DNA from 2 places in the Pontibacter brevis genome. Region 2 is predicted to be linked to the other one. Evidence: riboswitches for the same ligand, from Rfam matches in the RefSeq annotation. Region 2 holds a riboswitch; the other holds the start of a gene.
What was found. Region 2 has a riboswitch for cobalamin ahead of ACYVB1_RS03940 ((2Fe-2S) ferredoxin domain-containing protein). Riboswitches for the same ligand answer to the same signal wherever they lie in the genome.
Positions count from the first base shown of each region.

Region 1: it holds a riboswitch for cobalamin, as region 2 does, so the genes downstream of both, ACYVB1_RS20505 (TonB-dependent receptor plug domain-containing protein) here and ACYVB1_RS03940 ((2Fe-2S) ferredoxin domain-containing protein) in region 2, are expected to answer to the same signal.

Region 1 is NZ_BAAGXV010000089.1:83,100-86,507, forward strand. It holds gene ACYVB1_RS20490 (hypothetical protein) at 1-21, shown strand, start outside; gene ACYVB1_RS20495 (hypothetical protein) at 67-237, shown strand; gene ACYVB1_RS20500 (DNA-3-methyladenine glycosylase) at 354-953, opposite strand; cobalamin riboswitch at 1,090-1,296, shown strand; gene ACYVB1_RS20505 (TonB-dependent receptor plug domain-containing protein) at 1,434-3,320, shown strand; gene ACYVB1_RS20510 (DUF5074 domain-containing protein) at 3,359-3,408, shown strand, end outside.
Region 2 is NZ_BAAGXV010000015.1:10,044-13,451, forward strand. It holds gene cobT (nicotinate-nucleotide--dimethylbenzimidazole phosphoribosyltransferase) at 1-679, opposite strand, end outside; gene ACYVB1_RS03935 (bifunctional adenosylcobinamide kinase/adenosylcobinamide-phosphate guanylyltransferase) at 729-1,241, opposite strand; cobalamin riboswitch at 1,491-1,677, shown strand; gene ACYVB1_RS03940 ((2Fe-2S) ferredoxin domain-containing protein) at 1,799-2,179, shown strand; gene ACYVB1_RS03945 (hypothetical protein) at 2,183-2,836, shown strand; gene cobN (cobaltochelatase subunit CobN) at 2,966-3,408, shown strand, end outside.

The DNA.
Region 1 (3,408 bases), on a different contig from region 2:
AATGAGGATGAGAGTAAATAGAATTAACTGCAAAAACATTTTAAATAAACTTTTAACACGAGAACTATGAGCACAGATAAAGAAAATCAGAAAAACCAATCAGAACAGGCAGGCAAGAACAAGGACATTTCAAACAGCCTTGAAAACGATGCTGTAGGGAAAAAAGGCTCCCTGAACCAAACCCCACAGGGTCGTACTGACCAGGAGCAGAATAGTGAACAAAAAAAGCAGAAGTAAATAACTGTTTCAGATATATAGCAAGCAGCCACAGCAGATATGTTGTGGCTGCTTTTTTATGGGCATTTCTGTTTATTGGCCAGGTAGCACGGCTGCTGTACCTGCTGTCATTTAAATTACCGCTTTTTACTCACCCACTTGTTTTCCTTTAGCCAGAACCGCCAGGGCAGGCTGGCATCTTCTCCCGCGTAGTCAATACCAATGCGCGGGCCAGCGGAAATGCTTTCTGGAGGAGGTTGAATACCTTTATCTTCCAACCAGACAGTGTCGCCGGTCAGGTCGGCGCCGTAAAGTTTTTTGTCAATTCCCATCGCCATGCTCAGCACGCCCGGCCCGGCAGTCAGGTTAGGCTTTATAGCTGCCATGTTACGGCGCAGCAGCATTTCCTCCACTCCTACCTCCGGCTCAATAGCCCGCACCAGCACTGCATCGGCTTTATCTTTTTGGTTAGTGATGATGTTGAACAGGTAGTAGATGCCGTACACCAGGTATACATAAGCCACACCGCCTTCGTGGTACATGATTTCTGTTCGTTGGGTCCGGCGGTTGAGATGGGCGTGGCAGGCACGGTCGTTTTCCCCGGCATAAGCCTCTGTCTCCACAATCATCCCGCCAGCCAGGATGCCGTCTATGTTCGTGTACAGGTACTTGCCAACCAACTCCTGCGCCAGTTCTACTACATGCGGGCGGGTATAAAATTCCTTCGGTAGCTTCAAGTTCGTTGCTTGTTGTTTATTTTATGATTTGTTGGTACGGCACTATGGCCAGGGAGTTCAGGCGTGGGACCTAGGCTTTTGGAACAGCGCCTTCGTCTCAATTTTAGATTCTTAACCAGAATTCATATTTATCGCGTATCTTTGCGGTCAGATTGGTGGCTCTTACTACTGCCGTGGTAAAAGCCTTAAAAGGGAAACAGGTGCAAAACCTGTGCTGTTCCCGCAACTGTTATCTTCATAAAGAGAGTTAGCCTATACCAACGGCCACTGTGCGGCAACTGCCGCATGGGAAGGCGGGCTAACTGAAGAGAGCCAGGAGACCTGCCAGTCCGACACTGATTTGTCGTATGCTTTCGGGTAAAAAGCTGCACGGCCTTCGCTAAGCGCGCTTGCTGTTTCTGCTTCTTTTACCTTATCGCATGCTTCGGGATTTAAGCAACCGGGTACGTGGTATTATTTTCTTTCCGTATTTGTTTAACTTTGGCTGTCTGCTCATTGGGTTTGGCTATGCCTGCTTTGGCGCAACAGGATTCTGCGGCTCACAAGCTGCGTACGGTTGAGGTCTTCGGTAAGCCCGCCGAAGTGTATGCCGCTGGCAGCCGCGTGAGCACCGTAGACAGCAGCTACCTCAGCACCTACGCCTCCAGCTCCCTGGCCGACGCATTACAAGCCCGCACACCTATTTACTTTAAAACCTATGGCGTAAGCGGGCTTTCATCCGTTGCTTTCCGGGGTACCAATGCCTCTCAGACGGCTGTGCTCTGGAACGGCCTGAACATTGCCCCTGCTACCTTAGGCCAATCTGACTTCTCTACTTTGCCTGTTAGTGGCGTTGGAGAAGTAACAGTACAGTATGGTTCTGCTGCAGCTACCTATGGCAGCGGTGCCATTGGCGGAGCGGTGCTGCTGAATTCTCCTGAATATAAAGGCAAGGGCTTTGGAGTTGATTTGCAACAGGAGGCAGGGAGCTTCGGCCGCTACTTCAGCAGTGGTAGCCTCCGTTACAGCAACGCAAAGCTATTGGTAGGCGCCAGTGCTTACCTGCGGGTGGCAGAAAATAATTTTACCTACAGAGACCTGTCCCTTTCAGGAACACCGGAAGTGACACAGGAGCACGCAGCCCAGCAACTCCGTGGCCTTACACAGGATCTCACCTATCACCTGTCCTCCAAAACCAAGGTAGCACTGCACACCTGGTACACGTATGCCAACCGGGAGCTGCAGCCGGCCATGGGAGCAGCTTATAACGATGCAAAACAACTGGACCGCAACCTGCGCCTGATGGCTGCACTGGAGCACAACGGCCGCTGGGGACAGACCGACATAAAAGCTGCTTATTTTAAAGATTACCTGCACTACACCGACATCTCCATTAGTTCGGTGGCCGATGTAAAGACATACCAGTTACAGGCGGAACAAACGTTTACGCAGGGCCAGAACTGGAGCCTCCGCGGAGGCGTAAACCTGCAGCACTTTGTGGCTGAGAACACTGGCTATACCGGGCAGCAGGACGAGAACAGAGCCTCTGTCTTCGCGCTTTTCCGCTATAACCCAGTTGCCCCGCTTGCTTTAACACTCAATTTCCGGCAAGCCTTTGTAGAGAACTATAACCCGCTTCCAACACCTGCTCTTGGCTTTAACTGGAAGTTCTATAATAACAACAGGCACCAGCTTTCACTGAAAGGCAATGCCTCCGGCAGTTACCGTGTGCCCACCCTAAACGACCGCTTCTGGATTGGCGCTGGAAACCCTGACCTGAAGCCGGAGCAGGGCTGGAACTATGAAGGTGGCCTGCGTCACTTGCTGGTGCTGGGTAACTCCCTGCTGCTGGAAACAGAGGCCACCTTTTACCACATGCTGATTGACGACTGGATACAGTGGGCACCGGATTACACCGGAAACTGGCGTCCGACTAACCTGCAGAAAGTGCGCTCCCAAGGCCTGGAACTCAGCAGTACCGCTACTGCTACCCTTGGCGACATAAAGCTGAGTAGCACCGCCGGCTATACCTACACCTCCTCCAAGCAGGTAGCAGTGTATGAAGGCAGGGGCGACAAGGGTAAACAGCTGATGTACGTGCCGCTGCACAAAGCCATCTTTGCTACAGAGGCAAATCACCGCGGCTGGTCTGTGCTGGGCAATCTGAATTACACCGGCCTGCGCTACACCAGCAACTCCGAAACAACCAGCTTAGACGATTTTCTGCTGCTGCAACTGGCTCTGAGTAAAAAACTGCAGCTCCACCAGAATACCCTTATCCTGACGCTTCGCGCTGATAATGTAACCAATGCAGCGTACCAGACGATGATTTCCCGGGCCATGCCGCCCAGGGGGTACACCTTTAGCTTACGCTTTATTATTCCTTAAACTATATATTCTAAATGATTCAAATGAGAAAGTTCAACATGTTTCGCAGTCTAATTGTAGCTGCGTCTTTACTTACCAGCACCTTTGC
Region 2 (3,408 bases):
CTACATGAAGGTGAGGCGGTTCAAATGCAGGAGTGACGGGTTGGCGCACTTTTTCTACTTCCGTGACAGATGGGGCAGCTGATTTTTGTTTCCAGCCTTGCTGCTGGAGCATAGGTTGCTGTTCATAGTCTGTAGCTGGTTTGCCAACACAGAAATATCCCAAAGGTTCAATGTCCTCGGGCAGTCCCAGTAAATTTTTAAACTGGTAGTAGTCCAATATAGAGACCCATCCCATGGAATAACCCTGTTCCGTTAACGATAGCCAGATGTTCTGCACGGCACATACGGCGCTGAACTTGATGGTATCATTACTGGCAACGGTACCAATTGTAAAGGAATTCAGCACAGAGCGGTCATAGCATACCACCAGCCCAAGGGGAGCGTCCACAATGGCTTCCAGTTTCAAAGCGGCATAGGCTGTTTTCTGTGCTTCATCCTCGATTTGGCTAGAGGCTTTCCGGTTATACTTTTGAAAGAGCTTCTTTATCTCCTGCTTTACTTCCTGCGCCTTGATAACATAAAACCGCGTAGCATCTGTTAGCCCGACAGAGGGAGCCATATGGCCAGCCCGTAGCGCTTTCTCTAACACTTCATCCGGCACAATTTCGTCTGTGAAATGGCGTGTGTCACGCCTTGCGGCTAATATTTCCTCTAGTTGTATAAGTTGTGGTGTCTGCACAGTAACGCTGATAAAAGATAATAAAAGCGGGCGGTAAAGCCGGTAAAATTTAAAGTTGTCTCTTAAGATACAAAGGTAGTCCGGAAACTATAAAGATAGCTTCTTCTGCCACTGAGGCTACGTACTGGTTGGCCAAACCTTGTAAGTCTGTAAACTTGCGGCCAACAGCCGTGTCGGCATGCAAACCCATTCCAAGTTCGTTGGAAATAATAATAAAAGTAGCATCTAAATTGATAAGGTTATTTATTTCCTGTTGAAACATATGTAATGACTTTTCTAAATTATTGTCATAGTCCATAAAGAAATTGGTAAGCCATAAAGTGACGCAATCTATTACTACTACACGTCCCTGCAGGGGAAGTTGGTGCAAATCTTTATATGCTTCGTAATTTGTCCATTCGGATCCTCTTTCTGCCCTGTGCCTGTTTACTCGCTCCTGAAAATCCTGATCCCATATTTTTGCTGTGGCAAGATATACAGGCGCAGTACTTAATTTAAGAGCCATGTCCTGGGCAAAACGACTTTTCCCGCTGCGGGCTCCTCCGGTTATAAATACAATCATCTTATTACTTGTTAGGGTAAGCTAATCAGTTCCGTGGCCGAAAGCGCCACAATTTAAGACTTTATAACCGCTGAATAGAAATCAAAAGCCCTGAGATAAGTAAGTTCGTTACCTCCGAATTCCGGAAACAGGAAGATCGCATCTGAAATTCAAAAGAATTGAAGTGCAAATTTAGGCGCACCACATCCAAAATTTGCAGTTTTAGCTTTACAATTTCGTCAGTAGTTAGTATGCCTCTGGTTTTATTTTATATTTTTGCAATGTATTGGTTTCCCGGGAGGGAATTAATAGGGAATCCGGTGTGAGTCCGGAACAGTTCCCGCTGCTGTAATCTCTTTAGTGCTTTGTTATCCCTCTAGCCACTGTCTGTACTCCGGACGGGAAGGCCCGACAAAGTAGAGTAAGTCAGAAGACCTGCCTATACATGCAATATCCAACACCTTCGGGTAAAAGGTTTGGGGTAGTTAAACCGTGTTCCCTTTAACTATTCTATTGTATTAAATCTTTTTTCTGCGTCTACAGAAGGCGAATGCTTTCTATAGAATGTGGAAGGGGTAATGTATTTATCAACAATAGTAAAAGCTATGGGTAAGGATCTGGCCAAAGTAAAGAAGATAATTTTTATGTGTAGCGGTTCTGCGTGCACGAAAAGGGGAGGAGCGGAGAGTATCCTGGCTTTGAGAAGTTGTATAAAAGACCTTAACTTAAAGGAGCAGGTGCATACTATCAAAGCTGTATGTACCGACCAATGTGAAAGTGGCCCCATCATGTTTGTTTACCCTGATGGCATTTGGTACAAGGATATAGATGCAAGCAGAGCTGCGCACCTTGTCTCCAACCACATTCTAAAGGGCCAGGTCCTGGATGGTATACTTTATAGAGAAGGAGACGCTGCAATACAGCCCGTGCATATCTCTGCTGACAATATACAGGATTAAGCTATGGTTGCTCCTATACTAATCCAGTCTTTCGTGCTTGGCATGCAGCATTCCTTTGAGCCGGACCACGTAGCTGCTGTATCAGTGCTTACTTCTGAGAAAGACAGTAAAGCAAAACTGCGTAACGTGATGTGGAAGTCAAGCCAGTGGGCATTGGGGCATTCTATTACCCTGATTTTGCTGAGCATCGGGGCACTGCTTCTTAAATCAGCCTTGCCCTTCAGCATCAGTACTGTAGCAGAATGGGCTATAGGACCCATGATGATTTGGATTGGCATAAGCTCTTTGCTTCTTGCTTTTAAACCGAATGTGCCTCGGGTCATACCTCCGGTAAATGCCGAAAAAAAGAAATCTATAGTAAGCCGTTCTTTGGGAATAGGTATGTTGCATGGCATGGCAGGAACAGGTGGTGCCTGTACGGTGGCGCTTACCATGGCTGCTGATAATAGCTACACTGCCTTATGGATTATCATCCTTCAGTCCGCAGGAATTTTGTTGACCATGACAGCTTATGGTTACCTCCTTTCTTTGTCTTTCTCCCACATTGTGAAGCGAAGCAGGTTCTTTTTCAGGTATATTATTTCCGGAGCCGGTGTTTTCTCAATTGCTATTGGGTGCTGGGTACTGGCAGAGCAGGCTATGGCGATACGGTATTAGACTTTTTGATAATCAGGTATGTTATTGAAAGCTCCATCGTGTTTTATGAGCTGATGGCTAAAGCGATAATGACTGTTAATTCTGTCATGCAAATTTTATAGATCTTAAAAGGGAGGCAATAGAAGCCAAATGAGAGAGATAAAGCGTCAGCGGGTAATCCGAGCCGATGGAAAAGCCATCAACCTGGTGCAACGCCGGGGACATCTGTCATACTGCTACAATGCTTGCTGCTGTGGCAGAGTGGACAGGGGCTATCCTCCTGTACCGGTAGATTTATACAAAAGTGAATGGCTGCAACGCAAGCTTCGGAATGTGGTGCACATGACCAAAGGCGGCTGCCTGGGCCCTTGCACACTTGCAAATGTTGTTACTCTACTCTTTGATGGGAATTCCGTTTGGTTTCACTCTGTAAACAGCGAGTGGCAGGTAAAAGCCATTTTTGACTATATCGAAAGCATGATTGCGGCTGATGGCTTTCTGGTGCCACCAGCAGAGCTGAGTGAGTATGTTTTTCAGTTCTACACCTGGAAAGGTTCTGAAACTGCTACTCTATCAGGTGAGGTTGCTGCACC